2 linked regions of the Streptacidiphilus albus JL83 genome follow. The protein of the gene in region 1 interacts with the protein of each later gene in a pairwise test. Links are inferred from orthologs where the notes say so. Each region holds a gene or a part of one and is shown on either strand. Other genes may lie near its edges. The genes, in order: nth and aceE.

Region 1 (14,736 bases):
CGCCTCAGCAGACAGCGCCTCTGCGCTCTGCGCTGGGCAGCCCCGGAGCCGCGCCCTACTCGGTCGGCGGCGCGGCCGTGCTGGACCACGCCGGCCTCCCGAGCATCCTCACCCGCCGGGCCCGCTGGGTGACCTCACGGCTCCGCCAGCGCTGACCCGGGCGGCATCGGGCAGCGTGCTGCCGATCAGAGCTTCGGGAACGAGCCGGGCGAGAGCGCGGTGAACCAGAGCAGGCCGACCGTGGCGAGACCCATCAGCGGGACGAGTATCTCCGTCTCCAGCTTGTTGCCGCTGCTCTTGATCACCACGATCTCGTAGCGGTTCTTCAGCGGCCACAGCCAGGGCGCGCCCATTTTGGTGATGGAGTCACCGAGCAGATGGGCCACGCAGCCGAGGCCGACCGCGTAGGGCAGCCAGCCCGGCGCGGAGGGGATGAACTTGTCGATCACGCCGGTGCCGAGTGCGGCCATCGCCACGATCGTCCCCCAGGCCGAGAAGCCGTGGCCGGGCGGGCAGAGGTTGAGCGCCCGTACGGCCAGCGCCATCAGGAAGAACGTCATGCCCAGGGTGAACGGCCGCCCCAGGTAGCTCACGCCTGCCCAGGTGCCGAAGGACATCAGGGCGACGAAGAGGAGCGAGTGGGTGGCGTGCCGGTGGCCGCCGGAGATCCAGGCGACGAAGCGGCAGAGCGTCTTGGAGACCGGCCCCAGGAAGTTGGCGATCGTCCCGTCGTGGTGGTCCAGGTCGGGGAGCAGCGCCGCGCCCGCGGTCAGCACCGTGCCCATCAGTATCTCCGCCGGGGAGAGATGGCGGTGCATCAGATCCTCCGGCAGGAAGGGCGCCGTGGCCGCGAACAGCAACGCCCCGCTCACGGCGTGCGAGTGACCCATCATGATGTCTCGTCCTCCCCCTGATACCCGACCTCACGCCGGCCCTGCGCCGACCGCCCTGACCCCGACGACACCTTGATCGGTTCGGGTGGGCGACCCAGACGCTACCAGTTGCCGCCGACAGCACCGACGTCCCAGCTCAACCGTGATCTGACCGGCGGTCGGATCAGAGCGCACAACCCTCGGTGTTCACCTGGGCGGTGGCGGTACTGCCCTGGTTGGCGTCCGCCTCCACCTCCTCCGCCGTCAGCGCGTAGCCGGTCTGCGCGTCGTCCAGCGACTTGGCGAAGACCACCCCGTACACCTCGCCGCCGGGAGTGAGCAGCGGTCCGCCGGAGTTGCCCTGTCGAACAGTCGAACGGATCGAGTAGACCTCGCGGGTGACCGTGCCCCGGTGGTAGATGTCCGGGCCCTGGGCGTTCAGCTGCTGCCGGACGCGCGCGGCCTGGACGTTGAAGGGGCCGTTCTCCGGGAAGCCGGCGACGATCGCGCCGGCGCTGTCCTGGGCGCCGCCGGCGAATTCGAGGACGGGGGCGTTGAGCCCCGGCACGTCCAGCACCGCGATGTCCCGCTGCCAGTCGTAGAGGACGACCGTGGCGTCGTAGGTCCGGCCGCCGAGCTGGACGGTGGGATCGCTCACCCCGCCCACGACGTGGGCGTTGGTCATCACCCGGTGCGGCGCGTAGACGAAGCCGCTGCCCTCGATCACCTTGCCGCAGCTGGGCGCGGTGCCGACGACCTTGACGATGCTCTTCCGCGCCTGCACCACGGCCGCGCTGTTCACCAGCGCCGGGTCGGGCGGCGGGACGTCGGCGATCGGCTCGTTCTGGAAGGGGTTGAAGACCTGGGGGAAGCCGTTCCGGGCGAGGGCCGAGGTGAAGTTGGAGAACCAGGACGGCGCGTCGGCCGGCAGCGTCCGCTGCACGGCGCTGAGCACTGCCGAGGTCCGGACCTCGCGGGCGACCGTCGGCAGCGAGGTCCCGGCCAGCGCCGAGCCGATCAGCCAGGCCACCAGCAGCATCGCGACCACGTTGACCAGCGCGCCGCCGACGGCGTCGAGCAGCCGGACCCGGCTGCGGTCGATGGGTCCGCGCAGCTTCCAGCCCCAGTGGGTGGTGAACGCCTGGCCGAGCGAGGCGAAGACGATCACGACGACGACCGCGACCACCGAGGAGGTGGTCCCGCCCGGCAGGTGCTGCAGCAGGTACGGCAGCAGTTGGACGGCGATCACCCCGCCGCCGAGGAACCCGACGACCGAGAGCACGCCGACGACGAAGCCCTGCCGGTAGCCGGAGACGGCGAACCCGCAGGCAGCGAGGATCAGCAGGATGTCGAGGACGTTCACGGCAGCTTCCTGGGCAGGGCGGGGCGCTCCCCCGGCCGAAGGAGCAACGGCCAACCATCCCATGCGCGGTCGGCGCTCCGGAGCCCGAGTGGCAGAGCTTGTCTTCTTCTCACGTTCGGACGGGGCGGAATGGTTCCTGCAAGCCGCTGACCTCCCTTCCTGCGCCGCGGCTGCGGGCTACTGCTGCCGACCCGAGAATTCGATCTCCCGACTGGTGTCCCAGGGCCGTTCCAGGCCGCTGAAGTGCAGGATCCGGTCGATCACACCGGCGGTGAACCCCCACACCAGCATCCCCTCGACCTCGAACGCGGGGCCCCGGAAGCCGCTGGGATGCCGCAGCCGGGCCCGCCGCCCGGGATCCGTCAGCTGGGACACCGGCACCCGGTAGACCGCCGCGACCTCGGCCGGATCGACCGGCCCGACCGGGGACGGCTCACGCCACCAGCCGAGGACCGGAGTGACCACGAAGTCGCTGACCGGGATGTAGAGGTCCGGCAGCACCCCGAAGACCTGCACACCGGCCGGATCCAGGCCGGTCTCCTCCCTGGCCTCGCGCAGCGCGGCGTTGACCCGGCCCGGTCCGTCCGGGTCGCCGTCCTCGGGGTCGAGCGCACCGCCGGGGAAGGAGGGCTGCCCGGCATGGGAGCGGAGCGAGCGGGCGCGCTCGATCAGCAGCAGGTCGGGGCCGTCGGGGCCCTCGCCGAAGAGGACCAGCACGGCGGAGCGCCGACCGCCCTCGGCCGGCGGCAGGAAACGGCTCAGCTGCCGCGGCTCGACCCGCTCGGCGGCGTCACGGACCGGGGCCAGCCAGTCGGGCAGTCCGTCCCGGGCGATCTGGACCATGTCCGTCATCGGCCGCTGCCTTCGTCGGTACCGGTCGCTCCGGCGTCCCCGGTCGCTCCGGCGTCCCCGGCTCCGGCCGGGGAGGCCGGCAGCCCGGGATAGTCGGCCGGCGGCTTCAGCCGCTGGCCGGGCCGGCCGCCCTTCTCGTACTTCAGCAGCTTCTCCGCCTTGACCGGGTCGGTCTCGCCCTCGCCGTAGGAGGGGCAGAGCGCCGCGATCGGGCAGGCGCCGCAGGCGGGACGCCGGGAGTGGCAGATCCGGCGGCCGTGGAAGACGACGCGGTGCGAGAGCATCGTCCACTCGCTCTTCGGGAACATCGCCCCGACCTCGTGCTCGACCTTCACCGGATCGTCGGACTCGGTCCAGCCGAAGCGCCGCGCGAGCCGCCCGAAGTGGGTGTCGACGGTGATTCCGGGAACGCCGAAGACGTTGCCCAACACCACGTTGGCGGTCTTCCGGCCGACACCGGGCAGGGTGACCAGGTCCGCCAACCGGCTCGGCACCTCGCCGCCGAAGTCGTCCCGCAGCGCGGCCGACAGCCCCAGCAGCGACTTCGCCTTGGCCCGGAAGAACCCGGTCGGCCGGATGACCTCCTCCAGCTCCTCCGGATTGGCCGCCGCCAGCGCCGACGCGGTCGGGAACTTGGCGAACAGCGCCGGCGTCGTCTGGTTCACTCGCAGGTCGGTCGTCTGCGCCGACAGCACCGTGGCCACCAGCAGCTCGAACGGATTCTCGAAGTCGAGCTCGGGATGGGCATACGGATAGACGTCCGCCAGCGCCCGATTGATCTTCCGCGCCTGCCGTACCAACCCCGCACGGGTGTCCGGCACCTTGGCCTTCCTGAACCCCGGCCCACCAGCAGCCGCCACCACGCCACTCTTCGCCATGCCCGCCAGCCTACGACCCCCCACCGACACCCAACGGAAGAAGCGGACACGCTCACCCTCCCTCCCGATCCCGAGCCGCCGCGAAGCACTCCGCCGCCTCGATCCGCAGCAGAATTTCCTACCACCGGTACTACTGTTTCAGGGATGAGTGCACACGCGCAGTCGCCGATACCGGAACGGGCCACCAAGCGCTCCGTCTCCTTGGCCACCTCGCTCGTGGACGAGGTCGAGGAGCGTACCGGGAAGACCGGCTTCTCCGCCGTCATCGCCGAAGCGCTGGAGCAGTGGCTCGCCATGGCCAAGCTGCGCGAGGTGGTGGCCGCCGACCGCGAGGAATTCGGCGCCGTCTCCGACGATGCCCTGCGCCGGGCGGAGGAGGAATGGTCAGCAAGCGCCTGAAGACCCGCGTCCAGCACGGCGGAACCCTCGTACTGGATGCCCAGGGGTTGTCCCTGCACGTCGAAGGCGACGAGGGTATGCGGGCCAGGATCGAGGTCGCCGAGCGGAACGGCAGCCGCGTCGTCCACTCCGCAGTCACTCCGTTGGAAGTCAGGCGAACCGGCAAGGCAGCCGAGCGTCTCGCCTACCTGCTGTCCCGCTTCGACAAGAAGCCGGTCACCGACGACGTGGTGACCACAGCCCGGAAGCTGCTGGACGCCGCCGGGCTGGACGGTCACGAATGCCTGGTCGATGCCCTGGTCGTGGCGACGGCCGCGCTGGCGACGCCACCCGTCCTCCTCGTCACGTCCGACAGGTCCCACGTACCGGCCCTGTGCAAGGCCGTCGAGACACTCCCTGGCTCACCTGCGGTCAAGCCGATCCTGGTCTAGCGGCCCACCGTCAGCTCGCGGTTGCCGGTAGCGGGCGGTCGAGCAGGAAGGCGGTCAGCAGGGCGGTGTAGAGGGCAGGCCGGCCTGCGGAGATGTCGTGGCCCGCGCCGTCGACCAGGACCAGTTCGGAGTCCGGCAGCGTGCTGCGGTACTCCGCCGTCACCTCCGGCTTCATGAAGTCGCAGGAGCCGCGCAGGATCAGCGCGGGGACGTGGACCGCGCGCAGCGCGGGGCGCGGGTCGGGCAGCCGGTCGAAGTCACTGCTGGTGACCTGGTTGGTGTAGAAGCCCTGCGGGTTGTCGTGCGCCGGCACCGGCGCGGCGCCCGCGCAGGTGGTGCTGTCCTTGCCGGTCAGGGCCAGTTCGTGCAGCCAGTGGTCGGCCTCGTCGTCGCCGAACAGCGCGTGCGCCGCATTCGGGTTGACGCCCAGCAGCAGCGAGGCGGCGATCAGCCTCGGCTCGGAGAGGAGTTGGTCGTAGCGGGCACGCTCCGGCGCGGTGAGCCTGGTCCACGGGTCTCCCGCGCGGGTGCCGGGGTACTGGTGGCCCCACAGGGCGCCGGGCGAGACGAACACCACCTTGGCCACGTGGGCGCTGTGCGCGAGCAGGTACTGCGCCGCCAGCGAACCGCCCCAGGAGTCGCCGACGAGGATGACCTTGTCCGCGCCGATCTCGCGGCGGATCGCGTCGAGATCGGCCACGTCCCGGGCGACCGTGTAGCCGGTGACGTCCTTCAGCCGAGTGGACCGGCCGGCCCCGAGCTGGTCGTAGGAGTACACGTCGAAGCCCGCTGCCGCGAGTCGGCTGCCGCCCGCCGGCATCCCCTCGGCCGGGGTGCCGGGGCCGCCGTGCAGGAAGATCACCGGTGTCGGGCGGACCGTGCCTGACCCGTGCAGCGACACATAGGCGATCCGCGAGCCGGTGGGCAGGTCCCAGAAGCGCACGTTGGCGGGGACCGGCCCGGGGCCGGGGTGCGGCATGGGCTGGAAGACGGTGGCGAGGGCGAGGGCCACCACACCGGCGGTCGTGGCTCCGGAGTACAGCAGCGCGGCCGGCCGCCCCTTGCCGAGCAGCGCGAACGCGCCCCGGGCCAGCAGGTAGCCGACCCCGGCCGCGGCGACGAGGCCGGCGACCGCGAGCAGCGGGACGTTCGCGCTGACGGTCGCCAGGGCGACGAATCCGGCCGCGCCGGAGAGCGGGGCCAGCACCAGGGTGCCGGCCAGCAGGACGATGCCGAGGACGCGGCGGAGCAGGGTGGAAGTCATGGTTTCGACGCTATGAGCGCGTCGGCCGGGTTCCGTCGGACCGGAGGACGGTCGGTGGTGACCCCGGCCCCGCCGCGCGGCGGGGCCGGGCCTCCCCCCAGCGGCCGGGCCCGGTCCACCGGGCCGGTCCGCGAAGCCCGGCCCGGGAGTTCAGGCCACGCCGGGGCGGACGAGACCGGTCTCGTAGGCGGTGATGGTCGCCTGGATCCGGTCGCGCACCCCGAGTTTGGCGAGCACCGCGGCGACATGGTCCTTCACCGTGGCCGGGCCGATGCCCAGGACCGAGGCGATCTCCGCATTGCTGAGGCCGCGGGCGACCAGCCGCAGCACCTGGGTCTCACGCGGCGTCAACCGGTCGAGGCCGGTGGCTGGTTGCAGGCCGGGTCCCTGCGCGAAGCGGCCGATCAGCCGTCGGGTGACCACCGGGTCCAGCAGGGCGTCGCCGCCCGCGACCACCCGGACCGCGTCGATCACCCGCTCCGGCGCGGAGTCCTTCAGCAGGAAGCCGACGGCTCCGGCGCGCAGCGCGGCGAACACGTATTCGTCGAGGTCGAAGGTGGTGAGCACGACCACGCGGAGCGAGGGCAGGGCGGCCGTGATCCGGGCGGCGGCCGCCAGTCCGTCGGTCCCGGGCATCCGGACGTCCATCAGCACCACGTCCGGGCGCAGCGCCAGCGCGAGCGCGACGGCGGCATCGCCGTCCGCGGCCTGCCCCACGACGGACAGGTCGGGCTCGGCTTCGAGGATCGCCGCTATTCCGGCGCGGACGACGGTCTGGTCGTCGGCGACCACCACTGTGATCACGAGGGGCACACCTCCGGCAGCCACACCAGCGCCGCGCCGTCGTCGGCCGTGGCGAGCGTACCGCCGACGGCGTCGGCCATGGCGAGCAACCGCCGTCGTACCGCCGGGTCGGCGGGCCGCGGACCGGACAGCTCGACTCCCCCGTCGTGGTGCAGCACGGTGAGCGTCGCACCGTCGGCGAGCAGCATCGCGGCGGCCCGGTAGGCGGTGACCTCCAGCGCGGGCGGCAGCGGGCGGCATGTGGGGGCCGCATAGCTGAAGGTGGCGTCGTACCGGGTGGCGAGGGTCAGGGCGCCGCCGATGGTCGGGGGCGGGTCGTGCGGGTCCTCCGGGTCGTGCGGAGCATCCGGGCTGTGCGGATCCTCCGGCCGGTGCGGATCCTCTGGCCGGTGCAGTTCGCCGAGCTGTTCGCGAAGCGCGGCGAGGGCCGCACGGGCCTGGGCCAGCACGGTCTCCAGCCGACCGGCGTCGGCCGCGTCGACCATCGCCCGCAGGTGCCCGCCGGTGGTGCCGCGCAGACCGTCCGCGATCCGCCGTCGCTCCTCGCGCACGGCTGCGCCGGTGTCCCGGTCGAGCTCCGCCCTGGCCCGCGTGAGGGCGGTCCGGCGGCGCTCCCGTCCCCGCGCCGCGCGCCGACCGAACGACCAGGACGTGTACGCGGGCACCGCCAGCGCCGCGGCCAGCACCGCCCAGGCGCCCATCCGGCTGCCATTGATCATCGGCCCCTCGGCGAGCACCAGTCCGCCGACGACCGCGACCGCGAGCGGCGCGAGCCGGCCGCCCCGGCGGGGCGGGTACGCACCGACGGCGTGGAGCAGCGTCAGTTCGACCCACCAGTACACCAGGAACACATCGCTGACCGGCGGCACGGCCGGGACCGCCGAATCGCAGGCCAGCCACAGCAGCAGGGCGGTCAGCACCGCCGCCAGGCTGCGGGCGGGCGCCCGCGTCCGCCAGCCCAGCGGCACGGCGTGCAGCGCCGACAGCAGGACCACGGACACCAGCGGCAGCGGACCGGCAAGGGAGTCGGGCAGGCCGGTGGAGAGCAGGTCCGCGCCGAGGGACAGCGCGATCGCCAGTGCGACCAGCGCCCAGTCCAGGGCGCCCGGACCGCGCCAGTGCGGCCACCGGCGACTCACGGCCGGTGCGGCCAGCGGCAGTTCGGCCCTCACCCGCCAGCCGGTCCCGGCCGGGCCCGCCGACAGCGTCCCGCCGACGGCGGCGACGGTGCCGCGCAGCCCGGCCAGCCCGATGCCGCTGCCGAGACCGCTGCTGAAGCCGCTGCCGAGCCCGGCTTCGAGCCCGGCGGTCGCAGCGCTGCCGCCGTCGTCCTCGACGGTGACGGTCAATCGGCTGCCGCCGCCGAGCCTGACCCGTACCGCCGCACCCCGGGCGTGCCGGGCGGCGTTGGTCAGTGCCTCGCCGACGACGCGGTGGGCCACCTCGGCGGCCTCCGGCGGCACGGCCTCCACCGTGCGCCGGTAGTCGGCGCCGGACCCGGCCGCGAGGGCGTCGATGTCCGCGAGCGTCGCCCGGGGCCCGTCGGGTTCCGGCCCGGCGAGCCGGTCGAGTTCGGCCGCCGCCTGTCTGCCGGTGACGGCGGCGTGAGCCAGCGCCTCGGCCGCCCGCGCGGGCTCCCGCAGCCGCAGGGCGGCGGCGGCCGAGACCACGATTCCGGTCAGCCGCCGGGCGGCGGCATCGTGCAGCTCCGCCGCCATCCGCTCGCGTTCGCGGGCGACGGCGAACCGGGGCGCGGCCGTGCAGCCGACCCGGAAGGCGGCCAGGGCGTCCCGGAACGCCCTGCGGCGGCGCCGGGATCGGCCCAGGGCCCAGAGGACCGCGGCGGCACCCAGCGCCACCAGCGCCGCTCCGAGGACCTCCCGCGGCGGGCGCCCCTGGATACCTGCCGCAGCCGCTCCGGCCAGTGCGACGGCCGCGCATCCGACGGCGGCGTACCCGGCCGTGCGGTGCAGGGCGACCGCACCCAGCGCGATCGCGGCCGCAGCCCAGGGGGCGACCGCACCCGCGCCGAGCGGGGCGGCGGCCAGGACGACGGCCAGGACGGCGAGCGGGGCGTACCGGCGCAGGGCGAGTGCGCCGCAGGAGACCGCGACCGCCGACACCGCCGGCCCACCGTGCAGCCCCAGGGCGACCTGTCCCGCGACGAGCAGGGCGGGCAGGGCCGGATCGAACCTCCGGCCTGCGGCGGCCACGGAGTGGGCCGCCCTCATCGGCGCCGGCTCCGGTCGCGTCCCCCCATGGCCGCAAGTCTGCGCCCGACTCGGGCCGCTGTCGCCCTCGTTCGGCGAAATCCGGACCTCGCGCCTTCCCGGGCGGGACCGGGGTCCGCCCCGGACAATGGGCGTGAACCGTGACATGCGTGAACCGTCAGACCTGAAGGAGAGACCGCGATGGCGACCGCCCTCCACCTCGCCCAGAACCCCGACGCCGACGCGCTGCTCAGCCGCAGCCCGCTGGCCGCGATGATCGGCATGCTGCTGGACCAGCAGGTACCGATGGAGTGGGCGTTCACCGGTCCGTACACCCTGCTCGAACGCCTGGGCGGGAAGGACCTGGACGCCCACGCGATCGCCACCCAGGACCCCGACGCCTTCGCCGCGCTCTGCTCGCAGAAACCGGCGGTCCACCGCTACCCGGGATCGATGGCGAAGCGGATCCAGCAGCTGTGCGCGTTCCTGGACGAGCACTACGACGGGGACGTCACCAAGGTGTGGAGCGGCGTCGGCAGCGGCACGGAGCTGTTCGACCGGCTGGTCGAGCTGCCCGGCTTCGGCAAGCAGAAGGCGCAGATCTTCCTGGCGCTGCTCGGCAAGCAGTTGGGCGTCCAGCCGCAGGGCTGGCGCGAGGCGGCGGGCCCCTACGGCGAGAAGGACAGCTTCCGCTCGGTCGCCGACATCACCGGCCCCGAGTCGCTGGACAAGGTCCGCGCCTTCAAGCAGGCGGCGAAGGCCGCCGCGAAGGCGGCAAAGGCCTGACCGCCCGCCGCACCCCGTACCCGTACCCGGGCGAAGACGCCGAACCCGCGGAATGCGCTTAGGCTGGGACCGCTTCCGACTTGTCCCCGTTCATGTGGATTCATCAAGGAAGGCGGCAGTTCCGTGCCCAACACCCTCACGGCCGACACGGTCGGCCCGGTGGACGTCGCAGTGATCGCGTTCGACAACAGCAGATTCAACGGCGACGTCGCTCCCGCCCTGCGTGAGCTGCAGGACAGCGGCACGGTCCGGATCCTCGACCTGACCTTCCTGCGCAAGGACGGCGACGGTTCCGTCGACGTGGTGGAGCTGTCCGACTCGGACGTCGCCCTCGCCTTCGAGCGGGTCACCGGCGACGAGTTCGACCTGCTCAGCGACGAGGACCTGGCGTCGGTCGGCGCCGGTATGGAGCCGGGCTCCTCCGCGATGGTGGTGGTCTGGGAGAACACCTGGGCGGCCCGGCTGGGTGCGGCGCTGCGCGGCTCGCACGGACGGGTCGTCCTGCTGGAGCGCATTCCCCGGGACGCCGTGCTGCAGGCGATCACCTCACTGGACAAGGACTGAGGGAGCAGGGGAAGACGATGATCCGTCGACGGATGGGACGGCCGGGCCTGCTCGGCACGATGGCACGCACCACGGTGATCGCCGGCACCGCCACCGCGGTCTCCGGCAGGATGCAGCGGAACGCCGCCGAGCGCAGCGCCGAGCAGCAGCAGAGCGCCGAGTTCAGCCAGCAGCAACTGGTGGACCAGGCAGCCGCGCAGGCGGCGGCCCAGGTCGCCGCCCAGCAGGCGCCGGCGGCTCCCGCCGCAGCCGCCCCGGCGGTCGACCGGGTCTCCCAGCTCGCCACCCTGGCCGACCTCAGGAACCAGGGCGTGCTGACGGAGGCGGAGTTCACCGCCGAGAAGGCCCGGATCCTGGCCGGCTGACCCGGCGGCCCCACCCCTCGGGTACGGCAGGCTGGAGGGCATGGCGATCGAAGGGTTCGGCCCGGACGAGTTCCAGTTGGTGCTGCTGCGTCGGATGGCGGACTTCCGGCCGGAGTTGGTGGAGCAGGCGGTACGCCGGCTCGGCTCCGACCGCGCCCGGATGCGCGAGGCCAACCGGCGCTGGCAGGCGATGATCCGGTCACCCCGCTCCGCGCACGGGGCGCGCCGGTACGAGTCGGTGCTGGGCCCCGCCGAGGCGCGGGTCCGGCGCCGCGCCGGGGACCTGAGCTGCACCGCGCTGCTGTGGCCGCTGTCGCTCTGGCCCGAGCTGAGGTTCGAGCTGCTGCTCGGGCCCGGCGGCTCGGTCTGGAACGAGTGGCTGGTGCGCGCTCCGGACACCACCGCGCCGCTGCTGCGCACCGCGGCGGACCTGCGGCCCTGGAGCTGTGTGGTGGACGACGTCGGCGCGGCCTTCCCCGGCGCCCGGCCGTTGGAGGGCAGCGCGCCCTCCCGCTGGGGCGTCGCCTTCGAGGCCCCGGAGACGGAGGCCCTGGAGACGGAGGCCCTGGGCGCTGAGGGCCGAACCCGCTCCTGGGTGGCCACGTTCGCCTGGGGACTGCTCCAGGAGGTGCGCCCGGCCGACGGCCCCCGTTGACCGGAGGCGGCCGCGACCGGCGCCCCGCAGCCGGTCCGACAGATCGGACCTTCATACCCCCAGGGGTACCATGGCCGGACCAGTCGAAGCAGCCGCAGGAGGCCCTGGATGAAGGTCGACGACGAGGCGGTCAATGCCGTCCTCAACCGGTTGCGGCGGGCGCAGGGCCAGTTGGCCGGGGTGATCGCGATGATCGAGGCCGGCCGCGACTGCAAGGACGTGGTCACCCAGCTCGCCGCGGTCTCCCGGGCGCTGGACCGTGCCGGGTTCAAGATCGTGGCCAGTGGGATGCGGCAGTGCCTGGCGGGCGCCGAGGACGGCACCCCGCCGATGACCGAGGCCGAGCTGGAGAAGCTGTTCCTCACCCTGGCCTGAGCCGCACCCGGCGCCGCCCGCCCGCCCCTCCTCAGTTGCGGGTCAGGGTCCTGGTGGCGGCGGCAGCTATGGCGATGCCCAGGGTCCAGCCGAGGACCGTGAGCACCACCGTGACCACCGCCGCCACGCCGTGGTACTGCCAGACGTCGGACTCGCCGAAGTGGATCACCGGGACCAGATGGTCCGCCGCGTACAGAACCGGGTTGAACACCGAGGTGTCCTCCCGGCTCACGTCCACCGGCCGGACCTGGCTGAAGTAGGCGCTGCTGGCGACCAGCAGGGCGACCGCCCAGCCGATGGCCCGGAGCGGCCGGTAGCCGTAGCCGACCAGCAGGTCCAGGGCGGCGCCGGGCACCCGCCGCCAGCGCGGCAGCAGCACCGCGCGCAGCGCCCGCTGGCGCGCCAGCATCACCGTCCTGGCCTCGCCGTCGTTGCCGATCGAGCGGTAGTAGGACGCCAACTGCTCGTAGGGCTGGGCCCGGAAGGCGCCGAGCCGGCCCGGGTCGGCGGTCCTGGCCTGGCGGCGGAGCAGCGGGATCCGCTCCTTGGCGTCCCGGTACTCGATGAACGGGCCGTAGGTGAAGCCGTCCAGGCGGAGCTGTTCCGGCCAGCAGTCGATCCGGTCGTGGATGCCGCCGGCCGCGCTCGCCGCCTGGAGCATCAGCACGGCCTTGGGGCTGTCCAGACCCCGGATGTCGAGGTGGCCGCTGACGGTGGCCGCCGTCAGCCGGATCTCGCCCTCGGTGTGGAAGCCCGCGGTCAGCAGCAGGCTGCCCTCGACCACCATCCGGTCGGCCTCCAGCGCCGGTCGGCCGGCGGTCGCGGTGAGCTGCGCGCCGGAGCAGTCGAGGCCGCCCCGGAGCCTGGCGCTGATCAGCTGGACCGTCCCCCGGGCGCTGAAGGGGCGGTCGACGTCCTCGCCGTGCTCGCTCCGCGCCGGGTCGGCCACATGGAGGCGGAGGGCCGTCTCGCTGGCGACGGACAGCCAGGGCGCGTAGAGCGCGTCGGCGCCGTCGCCGTCCAACTGCGCGCCGGTCAGCAGCAGCGAACTGCCGATCTGCGCGCCGGGCAGCCGGAGTTCGCCACGGGTGCGGAGGCGCTGGGCGAGCAGGCTCCGGCCGACCCGCATACCGCCGGCGTTGAGGCAGACCCCGCCGGGTCCGGCGCTTCTCAGCTGGGCGTCGACGAAGGCCACCTGGCCGGCTATCTCGGCATGGATCAGGTCGAAGGAGCCGTTGGTGACGCAGCGGTTGACCAGCAGCCCGCCGTCGATCCGGATGCCGTCCGCGTGGACGGCGACCCCGTCCGCGCCGCCGACCACGGTGTCGCGCAGATCGAAGGTGCCGTGCACCCGGGCGCCGTAGGCGCTGAGCGTCACTAGCCGGGAGCCGCTCAGGTCGATCGACTCGGCCACCGCGCCGTCGAGCACGATCGCCCCCTCGAAGCAGCAGTCGCGCAGGAACAGCAGCGAGGAGACGGTGCCGTGGTCGAAGCGCAGTTCACCGGTGATCCGAGCCCCGGCGAGCCGCAGTGCGGCGACCGCTCCGGGCACGGCCGGGCAGGCGCCGAGCAGCAGCGCGGCCAACACCTCGCCGCGCACGCTGCGCCCGGCGGGCCAGGCGTCCGCCCCGGCCGGGTCGTCCAGCTCCGGGTCGCCCGTCCGCAGGTCGACCAACTGCCCCAGAGGGAAGGCTTTCCAGACCCTTCGCTCGGTTTCGGTGAGTCTGCCGAGACGGCTGGGGACGGCGGGACTCGGGAGAACTGTCGTACGACTCATGAACGTTATGGTGCCTCAGCTGCCCCTCGGCCGGGCGGCCGATCAGCGGGATTGCCTGCGCCGGTCAGCCGGGCCGACGTCCGGTGTCGGCGCACCAGCGCTCACCGACCGCCTTCAGCCGGGCCTCGGCCCTGACCGGTCGCGGGTCGTTGCGCCAGCGTTCGACCGCCTTCGCCTGTCGCTCGCGGGCCTGCTGCACCGGCGCGAGATCGGCCTGCGCCTGCTTCAGCTGGGCCTCCGTCTCGGCGATGTCGGCCTCCCGCTTCTGCTGAAAGGTTTCCTCATCGACCAGCGCACCCTGTGCCCGTGCCACCAGGGTGCGCACCGCGTCGTCCGAGTACCGGTCACGGTCCAGGGTCAGCCGCCGCCGCCTGCCGTCCTGCCCGGTGACCAGCAGCACATGCTGATGACGGGCCAGATCGTGGCCGATCCGGGCCCGGTGCAGCGGGACTGCCCTACCGCGTACCAGCACGGCGTGTTGATGCAGGGTCAGTCCACCCAGACTGTGCAGCAGTTCGCCGTGGCCCACGGCGTCCAGCTGCTTCCGCTGCCGGTGCAGCGCCCTGATCCGCCGGTTCCGCTCGGCCTCCACCCGACGCAACTCCCGGTCCGCGGAGTGGAGCTCACGGCGCCGCTGCCGCTCCAGCGCCCGCACCGCGCTCCGGGCCTCGGCCAACTCCCGCCGCCGGGAGGAGAAGGCGCCGCCGAAGGAGCACGCCCAGCCACCCGGATACCTGACCAGCCGCCGACCGGTGCCGACCGCGCCCGCAAGGAGCAGCAGCCCGCAGACCACGGTGACCGTCACGGCGTCCATCCACTGACCTCCGTCCTCCGTCGGCCATGATGCACCGTCGGACGCTCCCGTCCCAGGGTCGCGGCCGTGCCGCCACCAAACCGCCACCCCGACCGCCACCCCGACCCGCCCCGACCCACGCCGACCCACGCCGACCCGCGCCGACCCGCTCCGGGACGAAGGTCCCGGGCGGCCTGCCCTGGACCCCCCGCCGGTCTGCCGGGACGATGGCGCCATGGAACCCGGACCCACGTTCGCCGACGTCCTCGCCGCCGAGGCGCTGCTGGCCGACCGGCTGCCCGCCACCCCGATGTGGTCCTATCCGGCGCTCGACGCGGTGGCCGGGGC
Region 2 (15,193 bases), 2.7 Mb from region 1 along the record:
CCGGCGGTTCCGCAGCATCGAGGAGAGCAGCGCCAGGCCGATGAAGGCGACGCCGATCAACCCGGTGACGATCTCCGGGATCTCGTACTCGATGGAGACCATCAGGATGACCGCCAGCGCGCCGATGGCGTAGTGGGCACCGTGCTCCAGGTAGACGTAGTCGTCCAGGGTGCCCTGGCGGACCAGGTAGACCGTCAGCGAGCGGATGTACATGGCGCCGATGCCCAGGCCCAGGGTGATCTGGAAGATGTCCTGGCTGATGGCGAAGGCCCCGACGACGCCGTCGAAGGAGAAGGAGGCGTCGAGCACCTCCAGGTAGAGGAAGAGGAAGAACGCGGCCTTGCCCGCGACCAGCACGGCGGACTTGCCGCCGGGCTTGGCCACAGCGCCCTCCTCCGCCTCCTCGCCGTCCTCGTCCTCGCCCGCGCCCTCGAAGAGGTCGGACAGGCCGCTGACCGCCAGATAGGTGGTGAGTCCGGCGACACCGGCCAGCAGTACCGTTTCAGCACGGTCCCCGGCGAAGAACCGGGCCGAGAGCATCAGCACCACCATCGACACCACGACCGAGAGCTGGTTGAGCTTGCCGACCTTCTCCAGCGGGGCCTCGACCCAGTGCAGCCAGCGGACCTCCTTCTCACCGAGGATGAAGTCCAGGAAGATCATGAGCAGGAACATCCCGCCGAAGGCGGCGATGGCCGGGTGGGCGGCGTTCAGGTGCTGGGCGTAGGTGAGGCCCTGGTAGGTCTTGCCGGAGTCGAGGGCCAGCTCGACCACGGTCTGCGGGCCGATGTGCGCGGTGAGCGCGACCACCAGCAGCGGGAAGACCAGCCGCATGCCGAAGACGGCGATCAGCACGCCGACGGTAAGAAAGATCTTCTGCCAGAACGGGGTCATCCGCTTGAGGATGGTGGCGTTGATGACCGCGTTGTCGAAGGAGAGCGAGATCTCCAGGACGGAGAGGATCAGCACGACACCGAAGCCGTCCGCCCCCCAGAAGTAGGCGGCCGCCGCCAGCCCTAGCGCGGTGATCCCGAAGGACCAGCCGAAGGTACGGAGTAGCACAGGGGTCAGTCCCTTTCGGTAGCGTGCGGCAACAGCGGCGACGGGGGCCACCGTTCGACCGGTTCGCCGCGGTCCGGACGACCCCCGTACCCTGCCGCACGTTCTCTTACTGAACGTTAACCCCGAAGTCTAGGGCGATGCCCCTGAGCCCCGACGCGTACCCCTGCCCCACGGCGCGGAACTTCCACTCGTTGTTGTAGCGGTACAGCTCGCCGAAGATCATCGCGGTCTCGCTGGAGGCGTCCTCGGTGAGGTCGTAGCGCGCCAGCTCCTGGCCGTCCGCCTGGTTCAGCACCCGGATGTAGGCGTTGCGGACCTGGCCGAAGCTCTGCAGCCGGGACTCCGCGTCGTAGATCGAGACCGGGAAGACGATCTTGTCCACCTGTGGCGGGACCATCGTCAGATTGACCTTCACCACCTCGTCGTCATCGGCCCCGGTGCCGCCGACCAGGTCGTCGCCCATGTGCTCGACCGAACCCTCGGGGCTCTTGAGGTTGTTGTAGAAGACGAAGTACTCGTCGCCGAGCACCCGGCCGGCCGAGCAGAGCAGGGCGCTGGCGTCCAGGTCGAAGTCGGCCCCCGTGGTCGCCCGCGCCTGCCAGCCGAGACCGATCTGCACGGCCGTCAGATTGGGTGCGGCCTTGGACAGTGAGACGTTGCCGCCCTTGGCGAGCGTGACACCCATCCGTTCTCCCCTTCCTGGAACAGCCCGGCCACCGACCCGGACCAGGCTCTGCGCGAAGTCTAAGCTCCTCCGTCCGCCCGGGGACCGCAACGCCCCCGTCCCGGCCTCCGGTGCCCGCCACGACGCCGCGAGGGCCGACCCGATCCGGGCCGGCCCTCGCGGAAGGCACCGCTGTGCGGCCGGGAGGCCGGGGTCAGACGTTGACGCCGAAGTCCTGGGCGATCCCGCGCAGGCCGGAGGCGTAGCCCTGGCCGATGGCGCGGAACTTCCACTCGGCGCCGTTCCGGTAGAGCTCGCCGAAGACCATCGCGGTCTCGGTCGAGGCGTCCTCGGTGAGGTCGTAGCGCGCGATCTCCTGGCCGGTGGCCTGGTTGACGATCCGGATGTACGCGTTGCGGACCTGGCCGAAGCTCTGCAGCCGGGACTCCGCCTCGTAGATCGAGACCGGAAACACGATCTTCGCCACGCCGGCCGGCACGCCCGCCAGGTTGACCTTGATGACCTCGTCGTCGCCCTCGCCCTCACCGGTGAGGTTGTCGCCGGTGTGCTCGACCGAGCCGTCGGCGGACTTGAGGTTGTTGTAGAAGACGAAGTCCTTGTCCGAGACGACCTTGCCGGCCTCGGAGGTGAGGATCGCGCTGGCGTCGAGGTCGAAGTCGGCGCCCGTGGTCGTACGGGCTTCCCAGCCCAGACCCACGAGAACGGCCGTCAGGCCCGGCGCCTCTTTGGTGAGCGAGACATTGCCACCCTTGCTGAGGCTGACACCCACGAGTCCTCCAGTTGCAGGGGGAGCACATCGCCGTGCCCCCGTCAGTGCGGTTCGGTTACTGTCCAGCCAACGGCTCGATCGTAGTGTCGGGTTCCCCGACTACGCAGCCGCACCGCACCAACGGGTGCCGGGCGTGTCCGCCCGCGCCGTCAGAGCGCGGCGAGCGCGGCCAGGTATTCCTTCTGGTCACGGGCGTCCGGCAGGCCGTTGACGACGCTCCAGCGGACGATGCCCTCCTTGTCGACGACGAAGGTCCCGCGCACCGCGCAGCCCTTCTCCTCGTCGAAGACGCCGTAGGCGCGGGAGGCCGCACCGTGCGGCCAGAAGTCCGACAGCAGCGGGTACTCCAGGCCCTCGCGCTCGGCGAAGACCCGCAGGGTGAACGGCGAGTCGTTGGAGACCGCGAGGATCTGCACGTCGTCGTTCTGGAAGTGCGGCAGCTCCTTCTCCAGGCTGCACAGCTCGCCGGTGCAGACGCCGGTGAAGGCGAACGGGTAGAAGACCACGACGACGTTCTTCTCGCCGCGGAAGTCGGAGAGCTTGACCAGCTCGCCGTGCTGATTCTTCAGCTCGAAGTCCGGAGCCTCGGTGCCGAGCTCGATAGCCATGTGAAAACCCCTCAAGTGCTCGTGGGCCCCGCGCGCGTCGTGCGTGCGGGCAGCCCTGACCGGTCGTCGTGCCCGGCCCCATCCTGCCACCCCGTGATCGGGCGCCCGGCTCCGGTGCCCGCTCAGCGCATCCCGGGCAGCCGTCCGAGCAGTCCGACCACGCCGACGGCCCGGCGCAGCAGCGCGCCGCCGGGCAGTCCCGGCACCTGCTCCACCAGGGGGGCGAGCGCCATCAGCCCGCCGATCCGGTGCAGCCTGAGCTCGCCGCGGGCGATCAGGGCGGGCACCGCGGCGCGCCCGGCCGGGACGGCCAGCACGGTGGCCGCCGCGCCCTCGATCCCGGGGACGTCGGGGCGCCGTCCGGCGGCAGCGCCGAGGTGGTCCAGCCGCCCGCGTCGGCGCGGAAGACCCAGCCCCGGGTGCCTGCGCCCCAGACCCCGGCGGCGACGCGCAGCCCCTGTCGGCGGGCCAGCGCCCCCACCACGTCCACCAGGGCGGCCACGCCGGCGTCGGTGACCGGCTCGGGCACCGAAGCGCCGGGCAGCCGCAGCGCGGCGAGGGCGAGCTCGTGGCCCATCGCGTGGATCTGGGTGAGCAGCGGCAGCGGCCCGAGCGCGGAGTCGGGCTCGGCCAGGCCCAGGGCCGGCCGGGCGGCGGCCCGGTCCAGGGCGGTGGCGACCCGGTCCCTGGCCTCGGCGAGGGCCTCCAGGATCCGTCGGGGGTCGTCGCCCGAGTGGTCCCGCCTGTGCGGCTGGGAGCCCGCTGCGGGGCCCGCGCCGGAGCCGTCGGCGGCTCCGTCCCCGAGCAGGTCGAGGGCCTGGGCCAGCAGCCGGGCCAGCACCGGCCGCTCCGGCCAGGAGCCGAGCTCCGCCAGCGGCCCGATCCCCTGCCCGGCCGCCTCCCGTGCCGCGGCGAGCGTCAGCAGCGCGTCCCAGCCGCCGAGGACCCGCTCGCGCAGTTCCTGGGCCGGCCAGCCGGCCGCACCCCGCCGCAGGTCCGGTCGGGGGTCCGGTCGGAGGGTCCCGCCGCGATCGTCCATAGGGGCATTCTGCCCATCCTCCGGGGCCGGGGCAGCACGGAACGGCCCCCCGTGCACGCTCTTCGCGGGTGCACGGGGGGCCGGTTCCGTCACGGTGAGGTAGCTCCGTCAGCCAGTCGGCCCGTCAGCGCTTGCCTGCCTTGGCGGCCTTGGGGGTAGCCAGTCGAACAGCCGACCAGTCCTTGCTGACGGCCACGGTGCTGGTCTGGGAGAGGCCCGCGGTCTGTGCCGCGTCAGCGATCTCGCTGGCCTCCACATGCCCGGTACGCCCGGTCTTGGGGGTGAGCAGCCAGACGAGGCCGCCCTCCACCAGGTACTCCTGGGCGTCGACGAGGGCGTCGGTGAGATCGCCGTCCTCGCTGTCCTCGCGGAACCACATCAGCACGGCGTCTGCGACGTCGTCGTAGTCCTCGTCGACGAGCTCGGTGCCGGTGAGGTCCTCCACGGCCTCACGCAGATCCTGGTCGACGTCGTCGTCGTAGCCGAGCTCCTGGACCACCTGTCCGGGCTGGAAACCCAACCGGTTTGCCGGGTTGGACCTGTCCTCCGCGGGGTCCGCGGTCGCGCTCACGGGAATTGCCTCCTATATCCGACCCTGTCTCCTGAAGTCAGGGCTGTGGCGGTAGTCCACACGGGCGGGACGCTCAGCGCAAGTACCCGACGTCCGATCCCGCCCGTTCGATGATGTCCCACAACGCGACACGCCGCGCGACGTGACGCAGATCACTACTGTTTGCCCCAGTATCACCGACTATGACGATCGGCGCTGCGGATTTGCCGACTCCCCGCCCGGACACCCCCGACGGTCACCCTCCGCGTCCGCCGTCGACCCGTCGGTGACCGGCCCCGAACAGGGAGCAAGAGCATGGTCACAGCGGGCGTAGAGTTCCTGTTCGGCCCTCCCAGCTCCACCCGTGATGGAAGGTGCTTCGCACCCCCAATCGCCACAACGTGGTGGCGAGCGTCGGGTCACCTCGTCGTCGCACGGATCCGAACACCCCGGAGGTCCGCGCCGCAGGACGGAGCCGGTTTCACCCGAAAGGGAGACCGATGTACCGAAATGTCATCGGGCACGAACCGGTTACCCATGGGTAGAGATGACGTTTCTCGACCTGCGGTCCACGATGGAGGCGGCGCGACACCACCTCATAGTGACGACCGACAGTGAAGGAACAGCGTGGCTTCCGGATCCGATCGCAACCCGATCATCATTGGCGGCCTGCCCAGCCAGGTCCCGGACTTCGATCCCGAGGAGACCAGCGAGTGGCTGGAATCGCTCGACGCGGCCATCGACGAGCGCGGCCGTGAGCGTGCCCGCTACCTGATGCTCCGCCTCATCGAGCGCGCCCGCGAGAAGCGTGTCGCCGTGCCGGAGATGCGCAGCACGGACTACATCAACACCATCGCGACCAAGAACGAGCCGTTCTTCCCCGGCAACGAGGAGATCGAGCGCAAGGTCCTCAACGCGACCCGCTGGAACGCGGCCGTGATGGTGTCCCGGGCGCAGCGCCCCGGCATCGGCGTGGGCGGCCACATCGCCACCTTCGCCTCCTCCGCGTCGCTCTACGACGTCGGCTTCAACTACTTCTTCCGGGGCAAGGACGCCGACGGCGAGTCCGGCGACCAGATCTTCTTCCAGGGCCACGCCTCCCCCGGCATCTACGCCCGCGCCTTCCTGCTGGACCGGCTGTCGGAGCAGCAGCTCGACGCCTTCCGGCAGGAGAAGTCGAAGGCCCCCTACGGCCTGTCGAGCTACCCGCACCCCCGGCTGATGCCGGACTTCTGGGAGTTCCCGACCGTCTCCATGGGCCTCGGCCCGCTGGGCGCGATCTACCAGGCGCGGATGAACCGCTACCTCCAGGACCGCGGCATCAAGGACACCTCGTCCTCGCACGTCTACGCCTTCCTCGGCGACGGCGAGATGGACGAGCCCGAGTCGCTGGGCCAGCTCTCCCTCGCCGCCCGCGAGCACCTGGACAACCTGACCTTCGTGGTCAACTGCAACCTGCAGCGCCTCGACGGCCCGGTGCGCGGCAACGGCAAGATCATCCAGGAGCTGGAGTCGCAGTTCCGCGGCGCCGGCTGGAACGTCATCAAGCTGATCTGGGACCGCAGCTGGGACCCGCTGCTCGCCCAGGACCGCGACGGCGTCCTGGTGAACAAGCTCAACACCACCCCGGACGGCCAGTTCCAGACGTACGCCACCGAGTCCGGCGCGTACATCCGGGAGAACTTCTTCGGCGGCGACCTGCGGCTGCGGAAGATGGTCGAGGACATGACCGACCAGCAGATCCAGCACCTGGGTCGCGGCGGCCACGACCACGCCAAGGTCTACGCGGCGTTCAAGGCCGCCCGCGAGCACGTCGGCCAGCCGACCGTGATCCTCGCGCAGACGGTCAAGGGCTGGACCCTCGGCCCGAACTTCGAGGGCCGCAACGCGACCCACCAGATGAAGAAGCTCACCACCGAGGACCTCAAGCGCTTCCGTGACCGGCTGCACCTGCCGATCACCGACAAGCAGCTGGACGAGGGCTACCCGCCCTACTACCACCCGGGTCGCGACTCGGAGGAGATCCAGTACATGCACGACCGCCGGAGCGAGCTCGGCGGTTACATGCCGACCCGCAAGGTGCGGCCGCGCAAGCTGGAACTCCCCGGCGACGACGCCTACAAGACCCTCAAGAAGGGCTCGGGCAACCAGGAGATCGCCACCACCATGGCGTTCGTCCGACTGCTCAAGGACCTGATGCGGGACAAGGAGATCGGCAAGCGCTTCGTGCCGATCGCGCCCGACGAGTACCGCACCTTCGGCATGGACTCGCTGTTCCCCTCGGCGAAGATCTACAACCCGCAGGGCCAGCAGTACGAGTCGGTCGACCGCGAGCTGCTGCTCGCCTACAAGGAGTCGCCGACCGGGCAGATGCTGCACGACGGCATCTCCGAGGCCGGCTGCACCGCCTCGCTGATCGCCGCCGGGTCGTCCTACGCGACCCACGGCGAGCCGATGATCCCGATCTACGTCTTCTACTCGATGTTCGGGTTCCAGCGCACCGGCGACCAGTTCTGGCAGATGGCCGACCAGCTGGCCCGCGGCTTCGTCCTCGGCGCCACCGCCGGCCGGACCACCCTGACCGGTGAGGGCCTGCAGCACGCCGACGGCCACAGCCACCTGCTGGCCTCGACCAACCCGGCCGTGGTGGCCTACGACCCGGCCTTCGGGTTCGAGATCGCCCACATCGTCCAGGACGGCATCCGGCGGATGTACGGCAGCAGTGCCGAGCACCCGCACGGCGAGGACGTCTTCTACTACATGACGGTCTACAACGAGCCGATGCGGATGCCCGCGGAGCCCGAGAACGTCGACGTCGACGGCATCCTCAGGGGCCTGCACAAGTACGCCCCGGCGACCGCCGGCCAGATCCCGGCGCAGATCCTCGCCTCCGGCGTGGGCGTGCCGTGGGCGCTGGAGGCGCAGCGCATCCTGGCCGAGGAGTGGAACGTGGCGGCCGACGTCTGGTCCGCCACCTCCTGGACCGAGCTGCGCCGCGACGCCATCGCGGTGGAGGAGTTCAACCTGCTCCACCCGGACGAGGAGCAGCGCGTCCCCTACGTCACCACCAAGCTGACCGGCTCGGAGGGCCCGTTCGTCGCGGTCTCCGACTGGATGCGCGCGGTGCCGGACCAGATCTCCCGCTGGGTGCCGGGTCAGTGGCAGTCGCTGGGCGCGGACGGCTTCGGCTTCGCCGACACCCGTGGCGCGGCCCGTCGCTTCTTCCACATCGACGCGCAGTCGGTGGTCCTGGGCGTGCTGACCGAGCTCGCCAAGCAGGGCAAGGTCGACCGCACCGCACTGAAGGCGGCCATCGACCGCTACCAGCTGCTGGACGTCACGGCGGCGCACCCGGGTGCGGCCGGCGGCGACGCCTGAGTACGTGAGTAACAGTTAGGCGGTCCCCGCCCGGTGACGAAAGGTCACCGGGCGGGGATTTTCCGTTGTGAAGGAGCCCCATGCTGACCACGCGTTGCGCCACCGCCCTGTTCGCCCTGCTGCTCCCGCTGCTCACCGGAGCCGGAGCGGTCCCGACCGGGGCCGGGGCCGGGGCCGGACCCGCCGCCGGGCCGCTCCAGGAGCCGGCCGGCCGCCAGTCGGCGCGGAACGGCCGAATAGTCCAGGCGACCAGCTCCAACTGGTCCGGCTACGCCGTCAGCGGGGGCCGCTACAGCAGCGTCGCCGCCCACTGGGTGCAGCCCGCCGCCCACTGCACCCGCACCACCTCCTACGCCAGCTTCTGGATCGGCCTGGACGGCGACGGCAGCCACTCCGTCGAACAGACCGGCACCGAGACCGACTGCTCCGGCGGCACCCCGATGTCCTACGCCTGGTACGAGATGTACCCGGCCTACCCGGTGGCCTTCACCCACCCGGTCCGCCCCGGCGACCGGATCAGCGCCTCGGTGACCGCTACCGCCGCCGGGGCCTTCACCCTGGTGCTCAGCGACGCCACCGGGCACTGGAGCGAGACCGTCCGCCGCAACCTCCCCGGCGCCACCAGGGCCTCCGCCGAGGTCATCGCCGAGGCCCCCTCCGGCAACACCGGGGTGCTGCCGCTGACCGACTTCGGCACCGCCTCGTTCACCGGCGCCTCGGTGAACGGCCGTCCGCTGGCGGCGCTCGCCACCGAGCGGATCACCATGACCGCGGGCCCCGCCGTCCTCGCCACCACCTCCGCGCTGGCCGGCGGTGGGAACTTCGCGGTGACCTGGCGGCGCGGCTGAGGACGGGAGGCCCTCGCGCGGCACCCTCCCGAACCTGACGCACACCCGGTGCGCCTATGCTGTGGCCGGATTCCGTCGGCACCGGGTCGGCGGGGTTTCGGGAGGTATCACCACAGATGGACAGCCAGATCATCCACAAGGCCGCGTTCCTGCTGCACGAGTGCCACGAGCCGGAGCAGACCGTGGTGGAGCGGCTCAAGGACTACTTCCCCGAGCTCACCCTGATCGAGCGCGAGCGGTACGTGTCGGAGGCGTGGGACCAGGTCCACGGCAAGCAGGCCGAGGACATCGAGGTCTGACCGCGGAGCGGTCGGTCCGGAGCCGGGGCAGTCGTCGTTCCCACGACGGCAGCCCCGGCTCGGTCGTTCCGGGCGCGGGCGCTCCGCGGCGCGGTCATGGCTCGGCGCGGCGCCTCCCGCGCCGGAACGCGCGCCGTGCGCGCCTTCCGCGCCGTCCGCACCGGGCCGCGCACCGCCGGACGGACGACCCGGCGCAGTCCGGCAGCCATCCGAATTCCATGAATTCGCCGGGAATCAAGGGTCGTTCCACCCGCCTTTGTGAGGCTTGTCGCATTATGCGAATCGCCCGTACGTCGTACGCAGGCCTGCGGTGCGCTTACGCTTGCGCAGAACATCTCAGAATCATCTCGAAGCGAGACCCCCGGGCCCGGCCCGTGCGACGGTCGCCGTACCCCCCGAGGAGTCACGCGTATGCGGTTCAGGCGCACCTTGATTGCGGCCATGGTCTCCGTCACCATCCTCGCCGGAACCGGAGCCGCCGCAGCCGGCGCCGCCGTCTCCGACGAGCAGATCGCCATCACGACGCCGCCTGCGGGCAGCACCGCCTGGACCCACGACCACTCGCTGGGCCTGACCATGCCGAACCCCGCCACCGCGAGCGCGACCGACGTCGCCCGCTTCTTCGCCGGGCTCTCCGCCGCCGAGCAGCAGCGGCTGGTGCGCAAGTACCCGCTGGTGGTGGGGAACTTCGACGGCGCCCCGCCAGCCCTGCGCTACCAGGCCAACGAGCAGGCGATGCAGCAGGAACTGGCCCACCAGCAGGCCAAGGTCGCGGATTCGTCGACCGACTCCGCCGACCGGATCGCGGCGCAGAGCCGGATCGCCATGCTGCAGCGGCTGCTCACCCCCGGCCACCAGGTGCTGGCCTTCGACCCGCGCGGACGCGGACTGGTCGCCGAGGTCTTCGGTGACCTCTCCACCGCCGAGCGGGTCTCGGTCCTGGTCCCCGGCTCCGACATGGACCTGGAGCACTTCTACGGCACCACCGCCGCCCCGCTGAAGGGCACGGCCGGCATGGCCATGCAGCTGCGCTCCGAGGAGGACGCGGTCTCGCCCGGCACCAGCACGGCGGTCATAGCGTGGTCCGGCTACGTCACCCCGGTCGGCCTCGGCGCGGACGCCGCCACCGCGCGGCTGGCGCAGGCCGCCGCGCCGCGCCTGGAGAGCCTGATGTCCGGGCTGGCGGTCACCGCCCACCCGGACGCCGCCCCCTCGCTGTTCTGCCACTCCTACGGCTCGGTGGTGTGCGGGATCGCCGCCCCGGACATCGCCGCCCCGCAGGGGGTCAGCGACATGGTGGTCTTCGGCAGCCCCGGCATGGACGTGCCGGACGCCGCCGCGCTGGGCGACGGCGTCCGGCTGTGGGCGACCGCCCGCAACCCCGGGGACTGGATCGGCGACGTCCCGTACCTGGAGGTGGCCGGCCTCGGCCACGGCGCCGACCCGACCAGCTCGGACTTCGGCTCCCGGGTGATCTCCTCGACCGGCTCCTACGGCCACGCCGACTACCTGGACCCGGGCACCGCCAGCCTGCGCAACTTCGCCGACATCGGCCTCGGCCGCTACCCCGACGTCACCTGCCGCACCACCGGCGACAGCTGCCTCAGCGGCCTCTAGCCCGGGCCCCGCGCACCCCGGGCCGCTACTCCCGCGCGGCGGACGTGCTGCTCATGTCCGGGTAGCGGTCGCCGGCGACCTGCGCGGCGATCGGCTCCAGCAGGGCCAGCTCCTCGGCGCTCAGCCGCAGCGCCGTGGCGCCGGTGTTCTCCTCCAGCCGGGTGCGCCTGCGGGTGCCCGGGATCGGGACCACCGCCGTCAGCCCGTGCACCTCGGCCCGCTGCTGCACCCAGGCCAGGGCGACCTGGGCCGGGGTCGCGCCGTGGGCGGCGGCGATCTTCTGGACGGGGACCAGCAGCGCGGCGTTGCGGGCGGCGTTGTCCCCGGTGAAGCGCGGCTGGCTGTTCCGGAAGTCGCCCTGGCCCAGCTCCGACGCGTTGGCGAAGGAGCCGGTGAGGAAGCCCCGGCCGAGCGGCGAGTAGGGCACGACGGCGGTGCCGAGCTCGACCGCGGCCGGGACCGCGCTCAGCTCGACGTCGCGGGAGAACAGCGACCACTCGGACTGGAGTGCGCTGATCGGGTGAACCGCGTGCGCCTCGCGCAGCTCCGCGCCGGTCACCTCGGAGAGCCCGAGGTGACGGACCTTGCCGGCCGTGACCAGCTCGGCCATGGCGCCGACCGACTCCGCCAGCGGCACCTGCGGGTCGCGGCGGTGCATGTAGTACAGGTCGATCACGTCCACGCCGAGGCGGCGCAGGCTGGCGTCGACGGCCTGCCGGATGTAGGCCGGGTCGTTCCGGACCGCCCGGTAGGTCGGGTCGTCGGCGCGGCGCTCGATGGCGAACTTGGTGGCGAGCACCACCTTGTCCCGGTTGGCCCGGACGAAGGGGCCGATCAGCTCCTCGTTGTGACCGCTGCCGTAGATGTCGGCGGTGTCGAACAGGGTGACCCCGAGCTCCAGCGCGCGCTCCAGCGTCGCCAGCGCCTCGGTGGTGTCGGTCTCACCGTAGAACTCGCTCATGCCCATGCAGCCGAGGCCCTGGACGCCCACCACCGGGCCGTCGGTGCCGAGGGTGGTGGTCGGAATGACGTTGCTGCTCATAGCTGTTACTGCCTCTCCGCGTATGCGTCGATCTTGCAGTCGATGATCAGAAGGGTGGCCTGGAGGTCGGCGATCCGCTGCCGGACCTCCTCGCGGTGCCGCACCAGCAGCTCGCGCCGGGCGGCGGCGGTGCACTCCCCCTCGCGGCGCAGCTCGGCGTAGCGGACCATGTCCGCCACCGGCATCGCGGTGAGCCGGAGCTTGCCCAGGAATTCCAGCCAGGCCAGGTCGCGGTCGCTGAAGCGCCGCTGGCCGGAGTGCGAGCGGGCCGGGTGCTCCAGCAAGCCGATCCGCTCGTACCAGCGCAGGGTGTGCGCGCTGAGTCCGGTGCGGCCGACGACCTGGCCGATGGTGTAGCGAGGGGTGTCGTCCTGGCTCCCCACCGGTTCCACGGGCAGTGCGACCGCGAGTGACATCGCCGCTTCCTTCCGTCGTTCGTTCGTCTGACATCGAACCTACAGAGTTGGAGTGCACTCAAGGCAAGCGCTGCCGGAAGTCCGGCCGGGGGCGTTCGGTAGGTTGGGGGCCATGGACAGCCTGCGGATGATCGATACATGGCCGGTGCCGACCGCTGCGGTCGCCGTGGTCCGGCGCGACGGCACCCTCGCCGGGAGCCACGGACCGCAGCAGCACCCCTTCCCCCTCGCCTCGGTGACCAAGCCGCTCACCGCCTACGCGGTGCTGGTCGCGGTGGAGGAGGGCGCGCTGGAGCTGGACGACCCGGCCGGCCCCGAGGGCTCGACCGTGCGCCACCTGCTGGCCCACACCTCCGGTCTCGCCTTCGACGAGAACCGCCCGATGGCCGCCCCCGGCACCCGCAGGCTCTACTCCAACGCCGGCTTCGACGTCCTCGCCGAGACCGTGGAGAAGGCCACCGGCATCCCGTTCCCCCAGTACGCCGCCGAGGCGGTGTTCGCCCCGCTCGGGATGGACGCCACCGTGCTCGACCCGGCCGCCAAGAGCCCGGCCGGCGCGGGCGGCCGGTCCACCGCCGCCGACCTGGCCCGCTTCGCCGCCGAGCTGCAGGCGCCGAGGGTGCTCGACCCGGCCACCCTGGCCGAGGCGACCGCCGTCGCCTTCCCCGGGCTGAGCGGCGTGCTGCCCGGCTTCGGCCACCAGCGCCCCAACGACTGGGGCCTGGGCTTCGACCTGCGCGACCACAAGGCTCCGCACTGGATGGGCCTGGACAACTCCCCGACCGCCTTCGGCCACTTCGGCCAGAGCGGCACCTTCCTGTGGGTGGACCCGGAGGCCGGCGCGGCCTGCGTCGCGCTGACCGACCGCGACTTCGGCCCCTGGGCCGCCGAGCTCTGGCCTGCCTTCAGCGACGCCGTGCTGCGGGAGCTGCGGCACTGAGCCCGGCACCGGGGACGGCTGCTCCGGGCGGGCCGCCGCTCAGCCGTGGCGCAGACCCGAGTGCATCGCCCAGAGCAGCACCTCGACGCCGTCCGGACCGGCCACCGGACCGGCCGGAGCGGCCGCGCCGCTGATCCTGAGGCTGTCGCCGGGGCCCAGCTCCCGGCCGACCCCGCGCGGCCCGGGCTGCGTCCGGAAGCCGAAGCCGCCGCGGACCACGTGCAGGTAGCGGTAGGGCGCTTCCGGCAGCGCGGGCAGCGGACGGCCGGGCCCGGCCCGGAGCAGGTGCAGCGCCGCGTCGCCGCGCCGCAGCCGGGCGCCGGACACCAGCAGCGAGGCGTCCTCGTCGACGGCGCCCAGCGCATAGGCGGGCTCGGCGCCGAAGACCTCCGGCTGGAGCCAGAACTGCACGAACCGCACCGGCTCCGTCGCACCGGCGACATTCCTCTCGCTGTGGCTGACCCCGCTGCCGGCGCTGAGGTACTGCAGCCGACCGGGTCGGACGATCGCGGCATGCCCCCGGTCGTCCCGGTGCGCCAGCGCGCCCTCGACCACCCAGGTCAGGATCTCGGTGTCGCGGTGCCGGTGCGGAGCGAAGCCGGCTCCGGGCGCCAGCAGCTCCTCGTTGCAGGCCAGCAGCGCCCCGAAGTGGGTGTTGGCCGGGTCGTAGTGCCCGGAGAAGGAGAACGCGTGCCGGGTCAGCACGCCGGGCTCCGGGGCGGAGGTGTGGCGCTCCTCGGCGCGGTGCACCGTCAACGCGGGCGCGGGCGGCTCTTCCGGGGTCCGTTCAGGCATGCCCCGACGCTATCGTCCCGGCCGGGTGCACGGCCCGACGGCACGTCCGCCACCCGCACAGCCCCGCTGTGACCGTTGCCACGCGGCGCATCCGTGCTGCTCGGCGCTCGGACCGCCCCGCGTAGGGCAGGCTTGGACCCGTGCCTGCCGCCCCTGCGAAGAAGTCAACGCCGACGACCGATCCGGCCACCGACCCGAAGGCCACGTCGAGGCCCGCCTCGAAGACCTCCGCGAAGTCCCGGGCGAAGACGGTCCCCAAGGCTGCCGCCGACCGGCCCACCGCCGAGGACACCGCCGCCGAGGAGACCACCGCCGAGGAGGCCACCGCCGCTCCCCCGCACCGGGGCTCCCCGCGCGGGACGGCCATAGAGCGCCGGACCGCCGCCGAACGGGCGGAACGGCACGCCGCCACCCTGAAGCGGCTGGAGCGCGCCGCCGGGAAGCTCTCCACCGCCGCCATCGCGCGGATGGACGAGAACCTCTCCTGGTACCGCAACATGCCGCCGGAGCACCGCTCCTGGATCGGCCTGGTCGCCCAGGCCGGCATCGCCGCCTTCACCGAGTGGTTCCGCCACCCGGAGGCCCCCCAGGCGATCAGCACGGACGTCTTCGGCACCGCGCCGCGCGAGCTGACCCGGGCGGTGACGCTGCGTCAGACCGTGGAGATGATCCGGACCACCATCGAGGTGGTCGAGGAGGCCATCGACGAGGTCGCCTCCCCCGGCGGCGAGGACGGGCTGCGCGAGGCGGTCCTGGTCTACGCCCGGGAGATCGCCTTCGCCACCGCCCAGGTCTACGCCCAGGCGGCGGAGGCGCGCGGCGCCTGGGACGCCCGGCTGGAGGCCCTGGTCGTCAACTCGCTGCTCTCCGGCGACGCGGACGAGGGCGTGCTGTCCCGGGCCGCCGCGCTGGGCTGGGGCTCGCCGGACCGGGTCATGGTGGTGATGGGCAGCGCCCCGGCCGGGGACAGCGAGCTGGTGGTCGAGGCCATCCGCCGGGCCTCCCGGCACGCCAAGCTGCACGTGCTGACCGGGGTGCTGGGCTCGCGTCTGGTGGTCGTGGTCGGCGACGGCGGGCGCAAGCCGGAGCGGGTCTTCGACCCGGTCCCGGCCGCGCGGGCGCTGATCGGCCAGTTCGCGGCGGGT

The links.
Region 2: the proteins of nth (region 1) and aceE interact in binary tests that used the Escherichia coli proteins (3 or more experiments, as listed by UniProt). The link is inferred for Streptacidiphilus albus JL83 from one-to-one orthologs.

The regions. Positions count from the first base shown.
Region 1 is NZ_JQML01000001.1:5,219,859-5,234,594, reverse strand. The notes cover bases 2,025-4,916. They hold nth (endonuclease III), read right to left. Parts: upstream 3,966-4,916; coding sequence 3,084-3,965; downstream 2,025-3,083. Other genes in these bases: BS75_RS22810 (alpha/beta hydrolase), read right to left, coding at 4,806-4,916; BS75_RS22815 (hypothetical protein), read left to right, coding at 4,346-4,795; BS75_RS22820 (hypothetical protein), read left to right, coding at 4,110-4,364; BS75_RS22830 (NUDIX hydrolase), read right to left, coding at 2,413-3,087; BS75_RS22835 (MarP family serine protease), read right to left, coding at 2,025-2,235. Also shown: BS75_RS22845 (hypothetical protein), read left to right, coding at 1-155; BS75_RS22840 (metal-dependent hydrolase), read right to left, coding at 186-893; more of BS75_RS22835, read right to left, coding at 1,057-2,024; more of BS75_RS22810, read right to left, coding at 4,917-6,059; BS75_RS22805 (response regulator), read right to left, coding at 6,210-6,863; BS75_RS22800 (ATP-binding protein), read right to left, coding at 6,860-9,094; BS75_RS22795 (HhH-GPD-type base excision DNA repair protein), read left to right, coding at 9,275-9,859; BS75_RS22790 (DUF6325 family protein), read left to right, coding at 9,983-10,423; BS75_RS22785 (SHOCT domain-containing protein), read left to right, coding at 10,441-10,788; BS75_RS22780 (hypothetical protein), read left to right, coding at 10,829-11,443; BS75_RS22775 (metal-sensitive transcriptional regulator), read left to right, coding at 11,552-11,818; BS75_RS22770 (hypothetical protein), read right to left, coding at 11,850-13,493; BS75_RS22765 (hypothetical protein), read right to left, coding at 13,660-14,409; BS75_RS22760 (threonine ammonia-lyase), read left to right, coding at 14,624-14,736. UniProt on the Escherichia coli protein: DNA repair enzyme that has both DNA N-glycosylase activity and AP-lyase activity. The DNA N-glycosylase activity releases various damaged pyrimidines from DNA by cleaving the N-glycosidic bond, leaving an AP (apurinic/apyrimidinic) site.
Region 2 is NZ_JQML01000001.1:2,558,388-2,573,580, forward strand. The notes cover bases 4,943-8,291. They hold aceE (pyruvate dehydrogenase (acetyl-transferring), homodimeric type), read left to right. Parts: upstream 4,943-5,340; coding sequence 5,341-8,091; downstream 8,092-8,291. Other genes in these bases: BS75_RS11115 (G1 family glutamic endopeptidase), read left to right, coding at 8,172-8,291. In the rest of the region: BS75_RS11075 (DUF475 domain-containing protein), read right to left, coding at 1-1,062; BS75_RS11080 (TerD family protein), read right to left, coding at 1,169-1,747; BS75_RS11085 (TerD family protein), read right to left, coding at 1,941-2,516; BS75_RS11090 (peroxiredoxin), read right to left, coding at 2,666-3,124; BS75_RS11095 (hypothetical protein), read right to left, coding at 3,247-3,411; BS75_RS11100 (hypothetical protein), read right to left, coding at 3,399-4,163; BS75_RS11105 (DUF3052 domain-containing protein), read right to left, coding at 4,288-4,734; more of BS75_RS11115, read left to right, coding at 8,292-8,939; BS75_RS11120 (hypothetical protein), read left to right, coding at 9,056-9,238; BS75_RS11125 (alpha/beta hydrolase), read left to right, coding at 9,650-10,855; BS75_RS11130 (aldo/keto reductase), read right to left, coding at 10,881-11,897; BS75_RS11135 (MerR family transcriptional regulator), read right to left, coding at 11,903-12,313; BS75_RS11140 (serine hydrolase domain-containing protein), read left to right, coding at 12,426-13,253; BS75_RS11145 (pirin family protein), read right to left, coding at 13,293-14,048; BS75_RS11150 (PucR family transcriptional regulator), read left to right, coding at 14,414-15,193. UniProt on the Escherichia coli protein: Component of the pyruvate dehydrogenase (PDH) complex, that catalyzes the overall conversion of pyruvate to acetyl-CoA and CO(2).